Regions from separate parts of the Sutcliffiella sp. FSL R7-0096 genome, predicted to be linked through region 1. Evidence: riboswitches for the same ligand, from Rfam matches in the RefSeq annotation. Region 1 holds a riboswitch; each other region holds the start of a gene.
The links. Region 1 has a riboswitch for cobalamin ahead of MKY77_RS14380 (DUF4430 domain-containing protein). Riboswitches for the same ligand answer to the same signal wherever they lie in the genome.
Positions count from the first base shown of each region.

Region 2: another riboswitch for cobalamin. It lies ahead of MKY77_RS12450 (cob(I)yrinic acid a,c-diamide adenosyltransferase); the one in region 1 lies ahead of MKY77_RS14380 (DUF4430 domain-containing protein).
Region 3: another riboswitch for cobalamin. It lies ahead of MKY77_RS06660 (ribonucleoside-diphosphate reductase subunit alpha); the one in region 1 lies ahead of MKY77_RS14380 (DUF4430 domain-containing protein).

Region 1 is NZ_CP152003.1:2,812,931-2,820,556, reverse strand. Features, by position in the region: gene MKY77_RS14385 (ATP-binding protein) at 1-1,535, shown strand, start outside; cobalamin riboswitch at 1,613-1,815, shown strand; gene MKY77_RS14380 (DUF4430 domain-containing protein) at 1,988-2,404, shown strand; gene MKY77_RS14375 (ECF transporter S component) at 2,407-2,958, shown strand; gene sigX (RNA polymerase sigma factor SigX) at 3,224-3,760, shown strand; gene MKY77_RS14365 (hypothetical protein) at 3,750-5,027, shown strand; gene MKY77_RS14360 (histidinol-phosphatase) at 5,239-6,051, shown strand; gene serA (phosphoglycerate dehydrogenase) at 6,122-7,626, opposite strand, start outside.
Region 2 is NZ_CP152003.1:2,458,996-2,466,621, reverse strand. Features, by position in the region: gene MKY77_RS12465 (YhbD family protein) at 250-885, shown strand; gene MKY77_RS12460 (hypothetical protein) at 886-1,545, shown strand; gene MKY77_RS12455 (polymer-forming cytoskeletal protein) at 1,561-2,292, shown strand; cobalamin riboswitch at 2,561-2,749, shown strand; gene MKY77_RS12450 (cob(I)yrinic acid a,c-diamide adenosyltransferase) at 2,925-3,473, shown strand; gene MKY77_RS12445 (cobyrinate a,c-diamide synthase) at 3,495-4,877, shown strand; gene MKY77_RS12440 (cobyric acid synthase) at 4,870-6,411, shown strand; gene cobT (nicotinate-nucleotide--dimethylbenzimidazole phosphoribosyltransferase) at 6,395-7,435, shown strand; gene MKY77_RS12430 (ABC transporter substrate-binding protein) at 7,477-7,626, shown strand, end outside.
Region 3 is NZ_CP152003.1:1,298,174-1,305,799, reverse strand. Features, by position in the region: gene MKY77_RS06690 (multidrug efflux SMR transporter) at 1-287, shown strand, start outside; gene MKY77_RS06685 (multidrug efflux SMR transporter) at 289-603, shown strand; gene MKY77_RS06680 (dicarboxylate/amino acid:cation symporter) at 657-1,907, opposite strand; gene MKY77_RS06675 (hypothetical protein) at 2,221-2,451, shown strand; gene MKY77_RS06670 (aldo/keto reductase) at 2,534-3,436, opposite strand; gene MKY77_RS06665 (STAS domain-containing protein) at 3,605-4,432, shown strand; cobalamin riboswitch at 4,639-4,835, shown strand; gene MKY77_RS06660 (ribonucleoside-diphosphate reductase subunit alpha) at 5,082-7,343, shown strand; gene MKY77_RS06655 (ribonucleotide-diphosphate reductase subunit beta) at 7,359-7,626, shown strand, end outside.

The DNA.
Region 1 (7,626 bases):
ATAAAGGGGAGTTTTCTCATTCGCCGAATCCGGAAATCGATCATCTTCCTGCAGAATTTTTCCTGAATGATCCAGAGCTTTCCCTTGTATTTGAAGATCAGCCGATTGTAACAAAGAAAACGTACCTCCCAGATCTGAATATCACCGATGAAATGCATGGGGAAGTGATGATTGTCGGTATCCCTTTGCATATTGACGGAAATAAAGATGGAGCTGTTTTTGTTTATCAGTCCCTTCTTGCTATAAAAGAAACGACAAAACAAACGACGAAGCTGATTTTGCTTGCAGCTGGATTTGCCATCTTTCTGACGACCATTTTTGCTTTCTTTCTTTCAACTAGAATCACAGCTCCACTCAGAAATATGAGAGAAGCTGCCTTTGAAGTTGCACGTGGGAAATTTGACACGAAGGTCCCAATCCTAACCTCGGATGAAATAGGTGAATTGGGAATGGCTTTCAACCAAATGGGAAGGCAGCTCAAATTTAATATCAATGCCCTGAATCAGGAAAAGGAACATCTTGCAAACATACTCAGTAGTATGGCGGATGGGGTAATTACCCTGAATCGCGATGGGACCATCCTTGTTACGAACCCACCTGCTGAAAAGTTTTTGCAGGCATGGTTCTATCAAGAGGGGAACGCCAGTGGAGAAGACCTTCCTGGTGAGGTGAAAGAAATGTTCCAGCGGGCCATATCGGTAGAAAAGGAGCAAAGTATTGAGTTGATCTATCAGGGGCGCACATGGGTAATTGTAATGAGCCCTCTGTACACGCAAACAAATATTCGTGGAGCAGTTGCCGTTATCCGTGACATGACGGAAGAGAGAAGGCTTGATAAGCTTAGGAAAGACTTTATTGCCAATGTCTCCCATGAGCTACGTACACCTATCTCCATGCTTCAGGGTTACAGCGAGGCAATTGTGGATGATATAGCAGGAACGGAAGAAGAGAAAAAAGAACTGGCTTCCGTGATTTATGATGAATCCTTAAGGATGGGAAGACTGGTCAATGATCTTCTCGATTTGGCAAGAATGGAAGCAGGTCATATTTCCTTGAACTATGAACAGACTGATGTCGCAATTTTTGTAGAGAAAATCACTCGTAAATTTCAGGGGTTGGCAAAAGAAAAGGCGATTGCCCTGCATTCTCTTGTAGACGGAAAGGGCTCTATCCAAATGGATGTCGATCGGATGGAACAAGTGATGACAAACCTTGTTGATAACGCAATTCGTCATACGGCTGACGAAGGGATAATCTCCATCCATGTTAAAATGATGGACAATGGGGTTAAAATCGATGTGAAAGACTCCGGACACGGGATTCCCGAAGAGGATCTTCCATTTGTATTTGAACGGTTTTACAAAGCCGATAAGGCGAGAACTAGAGGGCGCGCAGGTACCGGTCTTGGGTTGGCAATCGTGAAAAATATAGTGGATGCGCATCAAGGAACCATATCGGTTCACTCCAAAGAAAACGAAGGCACGACATTTTCCATGTTTATTCCGCAAAAGTTGAATTTATATGATGAGCAATAGCGAAAAATCTTGTTTTGTATGAAACATTTTCTTGTCATCCATAGACATATCTTGTAATATGAAACTTAGTAAAACTGAATAGTTAACATATAATTGGTGTCACGATGGTGACTTAATAGGGAATTTGGTGCAATGCCAAGACTGTCCCCGCAACTGTAAATGTGGACGAAATGAGATTACCACTGTATGAATAGGCTTAAGGAATTAGGTCACCATATGGGAAGGCTCATAGTAGGAGGAAGCATAAGTCAGTAGACCTGCCAATTATTTATACCAGTTTCAATACTTCGGGGGTTGAGTAGGAGAGACGGCACAACTATGTTTTCTTATTGAATTAATATGCCGTTATCACCTCATCCTGAAAATCGGATGGGGTTTTTTGTTTGCTCATAACCCGGGGACACACGTTTTACAAATCTACCAATAAACTTACATAAGGGGAAATGAGAAAAATGAAGAATTATTTGTTAACACTAGTTGCAGCACTTACTCTGGTTTTAGCAGGATGTGCAGATGCGACAAACGAAGCAAACCAAAACACCAACAACTCGGCTCCTGCACAGGAACAACAAGAAAATAACTTATCTACTTCCATCAAGCTGACTAAAGAAGGCGAAGAAGTCATCAGCGAGGACACGTTTGAATTTGAAGAAGGAGAATCCCTTATGGACGTGATGGATCGCAACTTTGACCTTACCACAGGTTTTGGTGGAGATTTTATTGTTGGGATTGACGGGCTTGGCTCTGAAGATGAAGCAGATTATTATTGGAACATATCAGTTAATGGGGAAAGCTTAATGGTAGGTGCAAGTGATTATACTTTAGAGGAGAACGACGAAGTACATTTTGATTATCAAAAGGTGGAATAAGTATGACTACCAAGAAGATAGCATTATTGGGAATGCTGATTGCTCTTTGTGTTGTAGGAAGAATTGCGTTTGCTTCCGTTCCAAATGTGCAACCAGTAACGGCAATCATCATTATCTGTGCGTTTTGGATGGGCCCCCTCTCAGGAGTCATTCTAGCAGTAGGGACCACATTTGCCACAAATCTCGTCCTTGGTACGGGGTTGTGGACATTTACACAGATTTTTGCATGGTCGGTCATAGGACTAGTAAGTGGAGCATTGGGAATCTGGTTTAAAAAGGTACCGGTTTTTATACTTTCTCTATATGCCGGCCTCTGCGGATTATTTTTCGGTCTTGTATTTTCCATCCAAAACATGGTCGTAGGGGGCTTTCCCTTTTTACCTTATTACTTGGCCGGCTTGCCGTTCGATATCAATCATGCCATAGGAAATGTCGTCTTCTTTATCGTGTTATACCCGATTCTTTCCAGATTGCTTAACGAAAAAGCGCCATTTATTGTGAGAAGAAAAGGTACCTTACCTGAATACATGATGAGCAGTACGAATAAGAAATGAAGTCGAGGAGCGTCAGTACCCATCGGGTGTTGACGCTTTTACTATTAGACTAGGAATAGGTCGAAATATGTATAAAGCATGTGGAGCAAATGCCTACAAAAATCCCTATAATCCATTAAGGACATCCAGTATACTTAAAATAAGATAGAAATTTGCAAGAAAAAAATACCAAAATACATCTAGTCAAATTGTAATTTTTTTAATATATTTGTAATGTAACTTTTTCACTATAATATGCGACTAATGAAATGAACGGAGGGAAACTATGAATACCGTTTTTCAAGAGCTCTATGAAAAATATCACCAGGATGTTTATCAATTCCTATATTATATGGTGAACAATAAGGAGCAAGCGGAAGACCTCGTTCAAGAAGTTTATATAAAAGTTTTGCGTTCCTATGACCGTTTCGAAGGAAAAAGCAGCGAAAAGACATGGCTCTTTTCCATAGCTAAACATGTCGCCATCGATTCCTTCCGTAAACATAAAGGATGGAAAAACAAACTACTTGAAACATTTGACTGGAATAAACAGCAAGTCAGAGATCACGCTCCCCTACCAGAAGAGATAGCTCTTCAAAATGAACAAGTCCAACAAATGTACCGGTGCTTGGATAAATGTAAAGTCGATCATCGGCTGGTCCTTGTCCTGCGGTACATACAAGCCTTATCCATTCAAGAAACTGCCCAGATACTGGGATGGACGGAAAGTAAGGTGAAAACAACTCAGCATAGAGCCTTAAAGGTCTTAAAGACTTATATGGAAGAACTTCAAGAGAAAGGAGGAAACAGCAATGCGTCATGACGAGCAAGACCAACTGGAAAAGCTTTTGAGGCAAATGCCTAAAATTAAAGATGATCGGGACCCGAATCAAATATATAAAGAAATTCAACCAAAGTTAGCAAGTACACCTCGCCGAACGAAACTAATGCCTGCGGTCGCTTTGGTGGCAGCCTTATTCATTGTAGCAATTATCGGACCAATGTTTGTCAATAACATGAACTTTGATATGAGTTTGAGCGGCTCTGATGCAAATAGCGGATCAGAAGAAAACATGGATATGGCTACGATGGATGCGCATGAAGCCTCCGATGACTCTGAAGTCGAGATGGAATCTAGCCGCAAACATATAAGCGAGGAAGAAGAGGCTTTATCAAAGGATGAATCGGAAGCTAGTGATTTTGCTGCAGTTGAAATGATGACTGCAGATGGAAGAAGCTTTGTTGTGTCAGCTTATAATGAGGCTGATGAATATGCTGTGACGATAGGCGCTACCTTGTCTCATGCGGATACTATTCCTTTTGGAGGGTCAACTACTCCATTGACAGTGATTGTATCGAAGGAGGAAGGCCAAACGTATGTAGATGCGTTAAACAAAGTCCGTGGCAACCTAGCATTTGAAAATTATGGATTAGAAAAGCCATTCATCAATGATTTTGGAGTTGTTACAGAAGAAATTGATGCTTCGGGAAATCGAGTTCCTGTAGTAGACATTACAAAGATGGATAAAGGGCTTTCTTCTTTCCAAGACCCATTATTCCAAAAAGAACTAATAGATACATTCAGTCTTCATTACTCTCAAGTTCAGTTGAGTGATAATGGCAATAAAGTGAATGTTGAAATAGGTAATACAGTATACGAGGGCCCAATTGTTTTTGAACAAAATCAAAAACGTGCCTATTATAAATACTATACAGGCTCCATTCTACTTTTAGTTGCCGGCCATGAGCGATTTAAAACGATTGGAGATACTCTTAAGGCTATGACAAGTGCCCCTGAACAGCATGACTATAGCAAGCTTGAACCATCCATTCCAGACACGGTAAAAGTGGATGGGGTGACGATAAAAGATGATGGAGCGATAGCTCGCATAAAGTTAGCTGATAGCAGCGTGCTAGAAGATAACGAAGAAACCATCTTTGCGCTTGAGGCGATGCTGATGGTAGCAAAAGAATTCGGATTAATGGGTGTGGTTTTCGAATCGTCCCAAACCGGAACAATCGGTACTATCCCACTCAATGAAGAGGTAAGCGTACCTTTTTCACCTAATCCAATTCCTTATAGTGAGTAAGTAAAAAGCGTGCATTTGTGCACGCTTTTACTGTTTCAAGATGCGTTATCGGTAAATGGCCAGATAAGACTTAACGCCACCTTATTTCATATGGGAAGAAAATCATCGCGACATCCTTCTTATTAAATTTTGGTTAATTCTGAAAATCCCCCCCAAACTCTCTTAGAATAGTAGTATAATTAGCAAAAAAGAAGAGAGGGGACAACCAAAAATGCTTACAGACTACCATAATCATCTGGAAAGAGGGACGCTCACACTTGACTATTTAAAAGAGTTCATAACATCAGCGCAACAAAAAGGGATACAAGAGTTTGGCATATCCGAACACGCCTACCATTTCTATCAGACAAAAGATATCCTTAGTAACCCTTGGGTGGAAGAACGGCGATACTATGATATGGCTGATTATTTCCAACTGTTTCAGGAGGCATGGAATCAAGATATCAACGTAAAAATGTCAATCGAGATGGATTACACGCCAGGAAAACATGTGGAGATGAAAAGGTTCATTGATACTTATCCGTTTGACTATGTGATCGGTTCCATCCACTGGGTGGAAGACTTCGGGATCGATTTGGCCGAATTTAGAAAAGAGTGGGATCGCCGAGATACATATGAAGTGTATACCAAGTATTTTGACCAGGTGGTCACACTTGCCCAATCAAATATGTTTGATATAATCGGCCACCTGGATTTAGTGAAAATATTTAAGTACGTACCCCAGGATGAAGAGTTTCTTCTGGAACAGTATGACAGGGCTTCGACGGCACTTGCCAACTCCAAGACTTGTGTAGAAATTAGCACTGCAGGGTTAAGAAAGCCTGTAGGTGAACTTTATCCCGATAAACGTTTATTAAAGATGTGTCATGACAAAAAGGTGCCTATTGTCCTATCATCTGATGCCCATGTCCCTGAGCATGTAGGTGCGGATTATGATCAAGCTATTGAACTTGCAAAAGCAGTAGGGTACAGATCAATCATGACGTTTAATAAGGGAGAGCGGGTCGAGTTGGAATTGGGCTGAAAACAGTAAAAGCAGGAGGGAACTGATTAATTTCCCTGTCCTGCTTTTTTTATTGCAGTACGATTAAGTTTTATAGTTCCAACGTTATCGCGGAAGATATATCCGGTATGAGAAGGATTTCATCTACAAGTGACTTATCCAACTGCTGGTCAAATGAGAGCATCATGATTGCCTTGCCACCTTGAAGCATGCGGCCTACATGCATCGTTGCAATGTTAGTCTCGTGCTTGCCGAAAATGTTACCAAGTTGTCCGATGACACCAGGGCGGTCTTGATGCTGGACATATAGTAAATGTCCACTTGGAGCAAAGTCAATATCAAAACCGTTCATATGGACGATTCTAGCACCGTATCCGTCTATAAATGTTGCTCTTACGATAAGGTGGACATCTTTCCCTTTCACTTCTACCTGTATGATATTGGAATAACCGTAGCTCTCAGATGTATGCTTTTCACCGTAGTTAATGCCACGTTCTTTCGCAATAGTTGCTGCATTGACTTCATTTACGGTCGTATCAACCCGGTTACGTAAGAATCCTGCTATGACGCTTTTTGTAAGGATGGAGGTTTCCCATTCTGTAATTTTTCCTGCATAGGTTGCAACGATTTCCTCAATAGGTGTTTTCGCAGCTTGAGAAAGTATGGAGCCGACCGTTTTTCCAAGCTGATAAAACGGTTGGATCTTCTTGTAGATCTCTTTAGGAATGGTGGGAAGGTTGATGCTTGTATGGACGGATTGCCCATTTAGATAGTCCAGTACATCTTTGGAAACCTGGTATGCTACGTTATATTGAGCCTCTTTCGTTGATGCACCCAAATGTGGGGTGACAATTACATGTTCATGCTCTACCAAGTCTCTATTGGTGGGTGGTTCCACTTCGAAAACATCAAGAGCTGCGCCAGCAACATGTCCTGTGTTTAAGTGATACAAAAGGGCTTCTTCGTCAATAATTCCACCACGGGCACAGTTCACTAGATAGACGCCTTTTTTCAAAGAAGAGATGTTTTCTCTGTTGAAAAGACCTTTCGTATCTTTTGTGAGAGGAGTATGTACCGTAATAATATCAGCTACCTTCATCACGTCATCCAAAGGCAAGGAGGTCACACTTAATTTCTCAGCTCGTGTTTCTGTCAGAAATGGATCGTAGACCACGACTTTCATCTGGAAAGCTTTCGCGCGTTTGGCTATTTCACTGCCAATTCGACCGAAACCCACAATTCCGAGAGTCTTTCCGAAAAGCTCCGTTCCGATGAACTTCTTACGACTCCACTGTGAACCTTTCACATTCATATTGGCTTGAGGAATATGACGTACCAATGATGAAATCATGGCAAAGGTATGCTCAGCGGTGGAAATGGTATTACCATCAGGTGCATTAACGACCACAACACCGCGTTTTGTAGCAGCCTGAATATCTATATTATCAACTCCGACCCCGGCTCTTGCAACTACCTGCAGGTTAGGAAGCGAGGCAAGCAGATCCTCATCCACCTGGGTTGCACTGCGCACAAGCAGAGCTTGAATGTCTTCACGGTTGTAAATGTCCTCCTCGCGGTCTTTCCTATAAACCTTGA
Region 2 (7,626 bases), 350 kb from region 1:
AAAACAGATGTGTTACGCAAATAAATTAGAACTTACTCACAGTGGGACCTTTGGTATGTTTCATAGTCCAACAATCGGGCGCTATCCTCTTACATGGATTAGCGCTCTTTTTCATTTTGAGGCCAGATTGTTGTGAATTACTCATATTAAGCAGGTGCTTCATGTGAATAAGGTATTGAAAAATATCACAAGATTATATCTTTACAGTGTAACAGTGTTATGTTACATTACGTTTAAGGAGTGAAGACAATGGATGAAGAATTAATCTCTAAAAAAGACTTGTTAGAGCAAACGGACATTACTTACGGACAGCTCTATCGCTGGAAGAGAAAAAAGTTAATACCGGACGATTGGTTTATAAGAAAATCGACATTTACAGGGCAAGAAACGTTTTTTCCAAGAGAGAAAATGATTGAAAGAATTAACAGAATCAAAGAGTTAAAGGACAATTTATCACTGGATGAATTAGCAAATGCATTATCTCCAAAGAAGAAGGAGGTTAACATATCAAGGAAGGAGATTTTAGAGAGAAACATTGTTTCGTCAAATGCTGTAGCTATTTATGAAGAACAATTCCGTGAATTGGATATGGTTTCCTTTCAAAGTTCCCTATATTTGTATCTTTTAGATAAATCATTGGAGACGGGAGAGATCGGATGGGAAGAAGGAAAGCAAATCATACAAACATTACATGACCACTTTCCGAAGCTAGAGGAAAGACGTGCTTCATTAGTGGTGTTTAGAAAAATGGGAGTTGTAACAGTGTTGCTTGTTTCCAATCCTGATGATTTCTACGTAGATGAAAAAACAAAAGTGGCTGTATCATTGGATATTGATACAGAAGTAGATGAACTATTGAATATTTTAGTAACAGGGGGTTTTTAAATGATAAAGGAAACAAATAAAAACTTAAAGGTTATAGGAGAAGGAAGCTATCCTGGTGGAGAATACGAAAAAATAAAAGTTATAGGTCAAGGGGAAATCTTTGAAGATGTTCGTTGCCAAGAAACAAAGATTATTGGGGAGTATTGTATAAACGGAAAGGCGTCAATGGAGCAGGTGCATGTAACTGGGAAACTAAGTATAGATGAAGAATTAAATAGTAATAGAATAAAAGTCATTGGTGAGCTAAAGGTTAGGAAGTCGATGAAAGCAAATACCCTTGATATGAGAGGGTTTCTCAATAGTACTGGAAATGTAGAGCTAGAAAAAATGAACCTTAAAGGGGGATTTAATATCACTGGGTTGTTGAATGTTGGTGATTTGCAGGTGAATTTACAAGTTGCTCCTAGTAAGGTCGGTGAGATTGGTGGTGAGAAGATAGTAATCAAAAGTAGAAGTTTCTTGAAACAATCTTACACACTAGAAGCAGAGTTAATAGAAGGAGATGACATTTATCTAGAACATACTAAAGCAAAAATAGTTAGAGGAAATAAGATTGTACTAGGTGTGAAATGTCATATTGAGAAAGTAGAATATAGATCTTCCTTTACAAATAAAGTTAAAAACTCGAAAAACATAGTACAGATTAGTCAAATTAAATAATGGGAGGGTATTATTATGGTTCTAAAAGCAAAAGGGGACTTAATTCTTTCTGGTCATAGTGAATCTGCTGGTGGATCTTTCATAAAGGTTGAAATCAACGGACATGGAGCATTACATGGAGATGTGGAATGTAAAAATTTTGAGTGTAATGGATCAGCAAAAATAAATGGTAATATCACGGCCCACCACGCTGCAATCAATGGAAGTACAAAGGTACAGGGGAATTTTTCTTCAGAGGTGATGGAGATCCATGGGGATTTAACGATAGACGGAACAGCATTTTTTCGTAAAATGGAAATTAAGGGGCACACACGAGTGAAAAAAACAATAAAAGGCGACGACATTCTCCTCGATGGAATAATCAAAGTAGCTGGGGATTGTGAAGTAGAGAAAGCAGAGCTAAATGGAGCCTTTACTATCGATGGTTTACTAAATGCAGATCACGTTGAAATATCGTTACATGGGAAATCAACTGTGAAGGAAATCGGAGGAGAAGTTATTACTGTATCAAGAAATCGGCAGCCTATTCTTCATTTGGATAAGTTAATTAAAGCTTTGCGTAGAGAATTACATGCAAATATCATTGAAGGTGATGTGGTTAAGCTAGAATATACCAGGGCGAGAGTTGTTCGTGGGAATTCAGTAGAGATTGGTCCTGGATGTGAAATTGAGTTTATCGAGTATAGCAGCAACCTTAAAGTATCGGAAAAAGCTCTCGTAAAAAAATCTGAGAAAACATTAAAATAATGGAGAGAAATATTGTATTTAAGGTTTCATATAGACATAGATAATAATTTTTGTCAGTCATATTAAATTTTCTAAAACATAAAAAGCACCGCTAACATACCTTTGCAAATCCTTTTTGGTGAGAGGACATTTTATTGATTTATTAAACTTTTTTCAAAAGCCGCAAAATTTTCTAAAGACATTCGAAAGAAAATAGGCTACAATAAATGCGTTGTTAATTTAAGCTTGTATAGTGTAAATGCAATAATATAAAATTTCATAATTGATTGATACAATACAACATTTAGGTGCCTTTGTGAAGAAAGGTTAAAAGGGAAGCTGGTGAAAATCCAGCACGGACCCCGCCACTGTAAGCGTTGAATATTGCCGAGATTATCCACTGTGCAACAGCATGGGAAGGGTCGGTGATGTGCTTGAAACGTAAGTCAGGAGACCTGCCTATTTGTTTTTAAGGATTCTGCGAGGAAAGAATGCTTAAAGTGACATTCATTTATTTTTCTCCAGTTTTCAAATTTAAAGCGAGTCCTCGTGGAAGAGTTTTAAAAGAGTATCTGGATTGGATGGACCTTTAAACGTCTTTTTGCATCTAGCAGAAAGGCGTTTTTTTATGCAAAAAAACAGGAGGTATGGTTATGAATCGGAAAACAAAACAAAGGGGCTTGACACTAGTGTACACCGGAGATGGCAAAGGCAAAACAACGTCGGCAATAGGTTTGGCAGTTCGAGCGGTAGGCAGGGGGATGAAGGTGAAGATCTATCAGTTCATCAAATCCCCTGAGCGCACATACGGCGAACAGATTTCCCTGAGTAAACTAGGAGTAGAGATAAAACAACTGGGAATAGGATTCACCTGGACAAAGACTCCAGAGGAGCATCGTGAAGCGCTCCGCATCGGTTGGCCAAAAGCAAAAGACGCTGTCATGAGTGGGGACTACGACATAGTTGTCTTGGATGAATTGAATAACGCTTTATCCATTCAGAGTTTTCCAGTTGATGATGTCCTACCATTGACAGAGGTCTTAGAACTTATCAGGAATAAGCCTGAGCACGTTCACCTTGTCATAACCGGAAGAGACGCACCTGATCAAGTCCAAGCGGCAGCTGATCTGGTATCGGTCGTACATGCGGAAAAGCATTATTACGATAAGGGAATCCCGGCAGTTAAAGGTGTGGAATTTTAAGAAGACGGTGGTGAGAGAAGAATGGGGAAAAGAAGGATTCTGATAGCGGGAACAGGCAGCGGAGTAGGGAAGACAACCATTACAATTGGTTTGATGGCAGCGATGCGAAGAAAGGGTCTTTGTGTCCAGGGTTTTAAATGCGGTCCGGATTATATCGACACCTCTTACCATACAGCGGTAACAGGAAGGAAGTCGCGGAATCTGGATAGTTGGATGCTTTCACCAGATTGTGTGAGAGAAGTTTTGGTTCGTGGAAGTGAGGGTGCCGATATTTCCATCATAGAAGGGGTGATGGGCTTCTATGATGGGAAAGATCCGCTTTCTGATGAAGGAAGCAGTGCAGAAATAAGCATCCTCACCGGCAGTCCTGTGGTGCTTGTGGTGGATTGCTCCGGCATGGCAAGGAGTGCGGCTGCAATGGTCAAAGGATATCAGGCCCTTTCAGGGCAAGTGAATATTGTTGGTGTAATAGCGAATAAAGTGGGAAGCGAAGGGCATTTTCATTTGATTAAGGCTGCGGTCGAAGCGGAATGTAATATCCCTGTTATTGGTTATATGACAAGGGAGTCTGAATTCGAGATGCCAGAGCGACATTTAGGGCTTGTTCCATCCATTGAACGTGGAGAGCTTGATGGGTTTTTTAATGGATTGGGTGAGCGTGTTGCAAGTACCGTGGATGTGGAACGCTTATATGAATTGGCTGAAGAAGCTTTCGAGATTCCAACTCAGAATGAACCTTCCATTTTTACTACATATCCCAACAAAAGGGTCCGTATAGCTGTCGCCTATGACCCTGCCTTTCATTTTTATTACGAAGAGAACTTGGAGCTTCTGCAAATGAGAGGGGCAGAGTTAATCTTCTTCTCTCCCTTGGAAAATGAGGAGGTCCCACATGATGTGGACGGTTTATATCTTGGTGGAGGTTTTCCGGAGGAATTTGCACCGAGGCTCTCTTTTAATGCAAAAAGCATGGATAGCATCTATCAGGCTGTCGTGAAAAGGGGGATCCCAACCTTTGCGGAATGTGGAGGCTATATGTATTTATGCAAGGAACTTGTGACAGTGGGCGGAGAAACTTATCCCATGGTTGGGGTCATTCCAGGTATCGTGCAAATGCAACCTAGGCTCGCCGCTCTTGGATACAGGGATGTCAAAGGTCTAAATGGGAATTTTCTCTTGAAGGAGGGAGAGGTGGCGAGGGGCCATGAGTTCCACTATTCCACCTTCCATCATGAAACAGAGCTGACGGCCGCTTTTGAAACAAAAGGGATGAAAGGAAAAGGGACAGATGGGTATATTAGCAAAAACCTTGTTGCTGGTTATACGCATATTCATTTTGCCTCCAACCCAGGGATGGTGGAGAACTGGATTCAAAGGTGTCTGGAGGTAAAACTTCATGTTTAAAGGTACGCCACTGATGATCCAAGGAACGCATTCTGATGCGGGAAAAAGTGCTGTGGTAACGGCATTATGCAGGATATTTGCGAGAGAAGGTCATAAAACCGCACCCTTCAAATCACAAAACATGGCGCTTAACTCCTATATAACCAAAGATGGGAAAGAAATAGGCAGGGCACAGGGTGTCCAGGCGGAAGCTGCTGGTGTGGTGGCCACCACCGACATGAATCCCATTTTGATCAAGCCTACCGGCGACTATCAATCTCAAATTGTAGTAAATGGAAAGCCTTTGCGAAACATGAAGGCGGGTGTTTATCGACAAGATTTCTACGAGAAGGGTCTACAAGTAATAACGGAGAGCTATTTTCGCCTTCAAAGGGAATACGAGATCATCGTGATAGAAGGGGCGGGGAGCCCAGCTGAAGTGAACCTCAATGATCGGGAGCTTGTGAACATGCGTATTGCCAGGTTGACCAATGCACCGGTCATTCTTGTAGGGGACATTGAAAAAGGGGGTGTATTTGCAAGTCTTGTCGGAACATTGCAGTTGTTAGAAGAGGACGATCGTAAAAGGGTCATCGGCGTTGTCATCAATAAATTCAGGGGGGATGTATCCCTCCTCGAACCTGGGCTGGAATGGTTTGAAGTATATACCGGCGTTCCGGTATTAGGTGTGATCCCTTTTGTAACTGGTTTACATATTGAAGCCGAGGACTCTGTCGTCCTTGATAGCTTTTCCAAAATTATAGATGAGACGAAAGATTTGGATATCGCGGTGATCCGCTTCCCATATATCTCAAACTTCACCGATATGGATCCACTTTTTTCCGAGGAGGATTGCCATGTGAGGTATGTGCAAAAGGCGGAAGAACTCGGAAAACCGGACTTGGTCATCCTCCCTGGTAGCAAAAATACGTTAAGTGATCTACTATTTTTGCATGAAAGTGGACTTGGGAACCGGATACAGACTCTGGCAGAACATAGGACACAAGTAATCGGGATTTGCGGTGGCTATCAAATGCTTGGAGAAGTAGTTGTGGACGAGTATGAGGTGGAATCTTCGTTAAAAGTGGTTTCCGGTCTTGGGCTCATCCCAATGAAAACGCACATGGCAGAGGAAAAGAAAACCGTTCTTTCCGAGGGAATGCTGGCCTTTGAGGGGAAACACTTTTCTATAAAGGGTTATGAAATCCACATGGGAGTATCTAGAGCCCATGACGGAGAAGACGTCATGCCGTTTGTCGTGTTAGCAGACCGAACAGATGGGGTGCAAATTGACAATATTATAGGTACATACTTCCACGGGATCTTCCATAATGACGGTTTCAGAGAGGAATTGTTGAACACATTACGACGAAAAAAAGGCCTTTCTCCCATTACTAACAGGCTCTCTTTTGATAGAAAAAGAGAAGAGTCATTTGATAGATTGGCAGATGTTGTGAGCAAGCATCTTTCTATGGAAAGGATTAAGGAAAGGATGCTTGAATTTCAGTTGTTAAGCAAAAAGGAGGCAGGGGAAGCGTATGGGGAAAGTCTATAATATAAAGCCTATCAACCTGATGCAAGGGGGGAAGATGGAGGCGTATTTAAACACCTTGACCAAGCCTCAAGGAAGTTTAGGGGCTGTGGAGGAAATCGCCATCCAGCTTGCGCAGATTACCGAGGAGGATTTTCCTGAGGTATCACCAGCAGGAATCATTGTATTTGCTGCAGATCATGGAGTAGCTTCCGAGGGAGTGTCAGCATACCCTCAGGAAGTGACAGTGCAAATGGTGCACAATTTCCTTGATGGGGGAGCGGCCATCAATGTATTGGCGAAACAGATCGGTGCAAAAGTTGAAATTGTCGACATAGGGGTGTCAGCAGATGTGGACAGGGTAGGACTTCACATGAAAAAAATCCGCCATGGGACAGCTAACTTCCTGAACGTGGACGCCATGACCAGAGAGGAGGCATGGCAGGCGATTGAAGTGGGAAGCGACATGGCAACAAGTGTCATCGAAAGCGGTGCGAAATGTCTGATCATCGGGGAAATGGGAATTGGCAACACCACGAGCAGCAGTGCTATCTTGTCAGCCTTAAGCGGTTTGGATGTAGAGGATGTCATTGGGAATGGAACTGGAATAAGTGTTGAACAATTGAAATGGAAACAACAAGTCATTCGTCAATCACTTCAAGAAAGGAATCCTGACCCGAACGATCCAATCGATACGCTATCAAAGGTCGGTGGCCTTGAGATTGCTGGAATGGTTGGAGCCATTTTATCGGCAGCGGAGCGGAAAATCCCTGTACTTGTGGATGGTTTCATCAGCACCGTGGCTGCCCTGGTTGCCCAGAGACTATACCCTGGAGTAAAGGGATACCTTTTCATCGGTCATCAATCCAAAGAGGCTGGTCATCAGCATGCTATCATGCTACTAGATAAAAAGCCGATCTTAAATCTCGGTCTCCGGCTTGGGGAAGGGACGGGAGCAGCTCTTGCCTTTCCAATCCTGGAGGCAGCAACAAACATTGTAAAAGAGATGGCGACCTTTGAATCAGCCGGGGTTGCGGAAAAAATTTAGAAAATCACCTATTCAATAGAAAAAGTAGAGGAGTAAAAGAGATGGAGCAAATCAAACAAAAATGGGGAAACATCGGTCTTGTATTAATTTTAATTGTTGGAATATTAACAGGATGTGGGTCCATTACTAAGGAAACAAACGGAAATGTAAATGATACAGCAATCGGTGAAAATACAAGCGGTGAGGAGCAA
Region 3 (7,626 bases), 1.5 Mb from region 1:
TCTCAGAGGGATTTACGGTTCTGATTCCAAGCATCGTCACGGTTATTACGTTGGCAATCAGTTTTTATCTATTCTCTAAGTCACTTAAATATATCCCTATTGGGACAGCTTATGCCATTTTCACAGGATTTGGAGCTGCTGGCACCGCTGTTGTCGGAATACTGTTTTTCGGAGAATCGGCCAGCTTTTCTAAGTTATTTTTTATCAGTCTTATGTTGATTGGGATTATCGGGTTAAAAATGACCACTCCTGATGAAGACAAAAAAATAATTGAGGAGGGGATTTGAGATGGCATGGATATTTCTTACGATTGCAGGTGTTTGCGAAATCGGTGCGGTAGTTTCATTAAAATTTGCTGATGGGTTCAAAAAACTCATACCTTCCATCAGCTTTGCCGTCATCGGAATGTTAAGTTTTTATTTCCTATCGCTTGCCTTAAAAGAAATTCCTATGGGTACTGCTTATGCTGTATGGACTGGAATCGGATCAGCAGGAAGTGTACTACTTGGGATGATTTTATTTAAAGAATCCAAGGAGAGAATACGAATTGTGTTGCTATCTCTGATTATTATCGGGGTGATTGGATTGAAAATCACTCAATAAGCAATATAAAAAAAGCCATTCCGACCATGATGATCTGGAATGGCTTTTCCTTCTTATATTTGTTGTTCTTTGGGTATATTGATTTCGCCTTCTTCAGACTTCGCCACAATAAAGGCACATGCTGCGTCGCCTGTAATGTTGACTGCCGTTCTTGTCATATCCAATAAACGGTCAATCCCTAGAATAAGAGCAATTCCTTCAACAGGAAGACCTACCTGGCCAAGCACCATGGCTAGCAGGATAAAACCTACCCCAGGAACACCAGCTGTCCCGATACTCGCTACAACTGCTAAACCTACAACTGTAAGCAGCTGTGTCAAAGACAGGTCGATTCCATATACCTGAGCAATAAAGACAGTTGCTACACCTTGCATGATTGCAGTACCGTCCATGTTGATAGTGGCACCGAGCGGCTGAACGAAACTGCTGATCCGTTTTGGTACGCCAAGGTTTTCCTGAGCCACATCCATCGACATCGGAAGAGTTGCATTACTGCTGGATGTACTGAAAGCGACACTCATTGCCGGAATGAATCGTTTAAAGAACGTAAGCGGATTGATTTTCCCTAATAGGAATAAAGCGCCTCCGTAAGTAATAAAGAAATGCAAGAACAAGGCGATTATTACGACAATGAAATAGGCACCCATCGCTTTAATTGCGTCGATCCCAAGTCCACCAACCGCTGAAGCGATTAAACCGAATGCCCCATATGGCGCGGTTTTGATAACAATATGAACAAGAAACATCACTATATCATTTGCTTGCTCCAGTAAAGTCTTGACTCTGCCTGCTTTTTCTCCCAATGCATTTATGGCAAATCCAAGGAGTACGGAAAAGGAGATTATTTGGAGCATTTCCCCCTCTGCCATTGCCTTGATAGGGTTTGTCGGAATGATGTTTAAAAGAGTTTCCATAACTGGTGGGGCTTCTTCTGGCTTTTCTTCTTCGGACAGCTCATCCACCATCATATTTTCAAAGTTACCTGCAAGTCCCGGTTGGATGACAGAAGCAAGTGATAGGCCAATTGTGATCGCAATACACGTGGTAACCATGAAGAACACAATTGTCTTTAGCCCGATGGTTCCTAGCTTCTTGGTATCCCCCAAACCGACCACACCAAGTGTGATGGAGATAAGGACTATTGGAACAACCAGCATGGTGATAAGATTCAGGAATATCTTCCCTAAAGGTTGAAAGAGATATGTATCAAATGGTTGAAATAGCGATGGTGCATAAATATTCAATGCAAGACCAACTAAAATACCTAAGATAAGACCGATAATAATTTTCTTTGTTAATGTCATTTTCACATGAAATTCCTCCCTTTTGTAATATTAATATAATTTCTTTTTCAGAATCCTTGGATATATTCTATAATTCGACAAAAGGCGACTTTTTTCATTCTACGGGGTATTTTTAAATCTGTAAAGTGATTTATGATAGACCGGTCTCTGGTTGTCTGTTATAATACACTATAAAAAGTCCAAAAGTCTTATTGTTTTCTTTTCTCAGTTTTGATATATTTAACAACGATTTTCTACTTTTATTTACCCATTAATTTAACTTTTATAGCATTTACAAATAGAAAATTTTTCATGCAATGATGGAGGGGTTCAGATGAAATTACTTTGGAGAGTTATTGTGGCAATATTTATCCTTGTTGCAGCTAAAGTTGCCATAGATTCTTACCAAATCATTAAAATTGCTGCGGGCGGGGAACATGTTAGAATAGATCCTGCTCTCTACTTTAATTTATCGTATGTCATTTTTGGGTGTGTCGGATTGATGTTTTTGTCTGATGTGTACAAAAAGTTCGTGGAAAAGAGAAACAATCAATTTAAATTTTAATGGAAACCATTCCATAAAAAGGGTTTCTCAACTAAAAAACCAGGACAAATGTCCCGGTTTTTTTACTATTAAAATATAATAATTATGCCACTTCATTTCCCTTTGAAGATTCCAGGATTTCAAACCACTGCTGTCTTGAAAGTTTAAGTCCCAATGCGTCAACCGCTGATTTTACTCGGTCTAGTTTCCCAGACCCAACTATCGGTATGATCGTTGCAGGATGAGAAAGTAACCAAGCATATAATACTTGATCGATGGAGGTAGCCCCTGTTTCTACTTTTATTTTCTCCAAAACATTTCGGACGCGCACCGTTTTCTCGTCCCCACTTGTGAAAATACTTCCTCCACCAAGTGGAGACCATGCCATAGGAGAGATACGATCTCTTTGGCATTGTTCTAACGTTCCATTCTCAAAATGCTCCAAATGAGTTGCAGAAATTTCGATTTGATTGGTCACCAATGAATCATCCAAAGAGGAGTTTAGCAGGTTGTATTGGGACGGTAGAAAATTCGATACACCAAAGCGTTTTACCTTCCCTTCCCTTTTCAATTGGGTAAATGCTTCTGCCACTTCACTTGGGTCCATCATGGGATCTGGTCTATGTATTAACAATAAATCGATATAGTCTGTTTGGAAGTTTCTTAAAGATTGTTCTACAGACTGAATGATATGTTCCTTGCTTGTATCATAATGTTTAATTTTGTGTTCGGGCCTATTGGTAGAGATCAATTTAATCCCACATTTTGTTACCAGTTCTATCTGGTCTCTTAGCGAAGGCTTCAATGCCAATGCATGGCCGAACTGTTCCTCCACCGTGTAGTTCCCGTATATATCAGCATGATCAAAGGATGTAATGCCCATGTACAAACAGCTCTCAATGAAATTCAAAGTCTCTTCCTTACTGTATCCCCAATCATTCAACCTCCACATACCATGAACGATTCTTGATAAAGATACATCTTCCGCTAACTGAACCCGCTCCATTCTCTCACTCCTATTCATTAATTATTTAAAAATTATACCTCTTCCACGCTTCATAAGCCAAAAAAACGCCTTTCTTTTAGCTTATACCATTAAAAGATATACAACTAATAAACTTTTCTTTAAAATAGTTAATAACTATTACAGGTTTTGAAGAAAGGAATACCTATTATGACATTGACGGCACAAACACTGATAGGGAATAGATTGATAGATTCACAGCATGAGGTAGCAGAAAACATGCTTAGGGAAATCCAGAAAACCTATCCAGACGTTCCTCAATACAGACAGGAAGAGACCGAAGATAAAATCAAAGAAATCTTTCGGACCCTCATTCAGTTTTTGGGAGAATACGTGTTGGATTCTGAGAAATCCATCTTAGACCGTGCCAAGAATTGGGGGGAATCCATAGGCTTTATGTCTGTAAAAGCTGGAGGGTCATTAGAGGAAACGCTTTCCAACATGACATTGTATAAGAGGTGCTTATGGGCCTTTATCCAGAAGGAAGGGACAAATGAAGGATACCCAATGAAACAAATCTCGGAGATCTTCATCCTTATAGATGAGTTGTTCAATATTATCGTCTACGGATTCAGTCAGGCCTTTTCCATTGCAACCGAACAGAAAATGCTGGATACAAGAGCCTCCCTGATCAGACTATCCATCCCAATTGTACCACTACTCCAAGGGATGGCCGTTCTACCCCTTGTCGGGGAAATTGACGATGTACGGGCAAGTATCCTTATAGAAGAGACATTGGAAAAAAGTAAAAACCTGTCCATCTCCAAACTGATCATTGATTTTTCCGGTGTTTATAAATTGGATAGAACGGTCCTCCATACCATGGACCTCCTCCTCCGCTCCCTTAAACTTATAGGCATCACGCCTATCATAACAGGACTGAGGCCGGAACTAAGCCTGCAATTCATCAACTCAGGCCTTATCCTTCGCGACATCCACATCAGTGGGTCTATCGAACAGGTGTTACAGCAGCAATAATAAAAAATTCCTGTCGGGGTCAGACCCCGGCAGGAATTTTTCACTTCATGTCGAACCTCCCCAAAAATCCTTCTATCCATTCTAAAAATCTTGCACATGAAATGTCTTGCCATTTGATTATGTTTCATTTATGATTATACTATCATTCATGAATAACACTATATATAGTGCTTAGATGACAATTAACTAACTACATACAGTATTTTGTTTAATAATGCGGTAAAGGTGTCTTTTAATAGACTTAATAGGGAATCTGGTGAAACTCCGGAACTGTCCCCGCAACTGTAAGTGCAGACGATCTTGAAAAACCACTGTATAAACAGGCTTAACGGCTCTTATATGGGAAGGATCAAGATAGGAAGAAGCATGAGTCAGGAGACCTGCCTTTAGCGATTAGTTTCTCTTTCTTCGGGAGTTGAGAAGATGAAACGATCACTAGAAACATATGGAAAGAGCAGGTATATCCGGACCCAACATCCCGTTGGCACGGTTTTAGGATCCCCCCTTCCTCTATTCTCCCTTTCTATGATCGTTTGATCCACTCAGCTGCCTGAGTGGATTTTTTTTATTCCCGGAATTTCCATTCCCCCATACCCCATTTGGGGAACGAATGAAGCCTTATCTTATAGACGAAACGGAGTGAAGAAAGATGACCATACATACAGAAACACCACACAAAGAAAATATGCAATCCTTACAAACCTTTCAAGGATTACTTGAATCAACCCTAAGGGAATTCCCTTCTCTTGAGGCGGACATATTTTTACAAAAAGCGGAGAAGCTTTCTAACAAGCTGTTACCCCTTAACCAAGTACAAGAGCTTTATAATCAACTAATTTTAGAAGCGCTCAGTCATTTGACAGAAGAAGAACCAGATTGGACCTATATAGCTTCTAGACTCCTTGCTCATCAACTTCAACAGAATGTTCGCCATAACAGGAATACTACGATTTCTTATACAAATCTGTACCAATTAATAGAAGCGTTAACCCATAAAGGAATCTATCATTCTCAACTTTTAGAGTCTTACACAGAAAATGAAGTCCAAGAATTGGAGGCTTTCTTACAACCTGAAAGAGACCATCTTTTTACTTATATTGGCCTGAAGACTCTGTCAGATCGATATTTAACGCGTGACCACAACAAGGAGCTTTGGGAGCTTCCACAAGAACGGTTCATGATAATCGCCATGACACTCATGAGAAAGGAACAGAAAAACAGGCTTCAGTATGTAAAGGAGGCTTACTGGGCTTTGAGCAATTTATATATGACGGTAGCCACCCCCACCTTTGCAAATGCAGGTAAAACGTACGGCCAACTTTCTAGTTGTTTCATCGATACAGTGGATGATAGTTTACAAGGAATATATGACAGCAATACAGATATTGCCAACCTCTCCAAATCTGGTGGAGGAATCGGAGTATACCTCGGTAAAATCCGAAGCCGCGGCAGTGATATCCGTGGTTTTAAAGGAGTTTCCAGTGGCGTCATTCCATGGATGAAACAATTGAACAATACAGCAGTCAGTGTGGACCAACTTGGCCAACGTAAAGGAGCCATTTCCGTCTATCTCGATGTTTGGCATAAAGACATTTTTTCCTTTCTCGACAGCAAGCTGAACAACGGGGACGAGCGGATGCGTACACACGACCTTTTCAATGGTGTCTGTATTCCCGACATTTTTATGGAGCAAGTAGAAAAAAGAGGTGACTGGTATTTATTTGATCCCCATGAAGTCAGAAAGACGATGGGATACTCCCTGGAAGATTATTTTGACGAGGTAAAAGGCGACGGTAGCTTCCGGATAAGATATGAGGAATGCGTGAACCACCCTGATCTTGCAAAGGAAAAAGTGGCAGCCATCGACATCATGAAAGCAATCATGAGAGGGCAGCTTGAAACGGGAAGTCCCTTCATGTTTTACCGTGACGAGGTAAACCGCATGAACCCTAATCATCATAAAGGGATGATTTATTGTACCAACCTTTGTACAGAAATTACCCAGAACCAAAGTGCCACGGTAACCAATACTCAAGCAGTGAAAGACGGAAGCATCATCACCGTCAAAACACCAGGTGATTTCGTTGTTTGCAATCTATCGTCCATAAACCTTGCACGTGCGGTGAAAGAGGATGTGCTAGAGCGTCTTATTCCCATTCAAGTCCGCATGCTTGATAATGTGATTGATTTAAATGATATCCCTGTTCTTCAAGCAAAAATAACTAATCAAAAGTACAGGGCTGTAGGGCTTGGCACCTTTGGCTGGCACCACCTGCTGGCATTGGAAGGCATCAAATGGGAATCGGAAAAAGCGGTAAAGTATGCGGATGACCTTTACGAAAGAATCGCTTTCTACACGATTCAAGCAAGTGCCCTACTTGCCAAAGAAAAAGGTGCGTACCCTGCATTTGAAGGATCGGACTGGCAAACTGGGAAATATTTTTCAAAAAGAAATTATGATTCCAAAGCAGGGCTGGACTGGGAAGTGCTTCAAAAGAAAGTGGCCACTACCGGTATCCGTAATGGCTATCTGATGGCTGTTGCCCCAAATGCGACAACTTCAATCATTGCCGGAAGCACAGCGAGTATCGACCCGATTTTCCTGAAGGTTTACTCGGAAGAGAAAAAAGATTATAAGATACCGGTTACGGCACCTGACTTAAATTCAGAAACTACTTGGTTCTATAAGTCCGCCTATCATATTGATCAGCATTGGAGCATCACCCAGAATGCGGCAAGGCAAAAGCATATTGACCAGGCCATCTCCTTTAACCTATATGTCACCAACACCATTAAAGCCAAGGCCTTATTAGATCTTCATTTGGAAGCATGGAAGCAGGGGCTTAAAACCACCTACTACGTTCGGTCGACATCTAAGGAAATAGAAGAATGCGATTCGTGCGCAAGTTAATAGGGAGGAAGAAAAATGAGTAATTATCTTCATAAACGTTCCATCATGGACACACATGCACCTAATAGATCTACCAGAATCATCAACGGGGATAGCTCCAATGTACTGAATTGGGATGACGTAGCGTTTTCCTGGGCATATCCCAAGTACAAGAAAATGCTGGCCAATTTCTGGTCTCCTTTTGAAATCAATATGTCCCAGGATATTAAACAATTCCCGGGGCTGACAGCAAAAGAACAGGATGCGTTCCTGAAGATCATCGGCCTGCTTGCACTCTTGGACA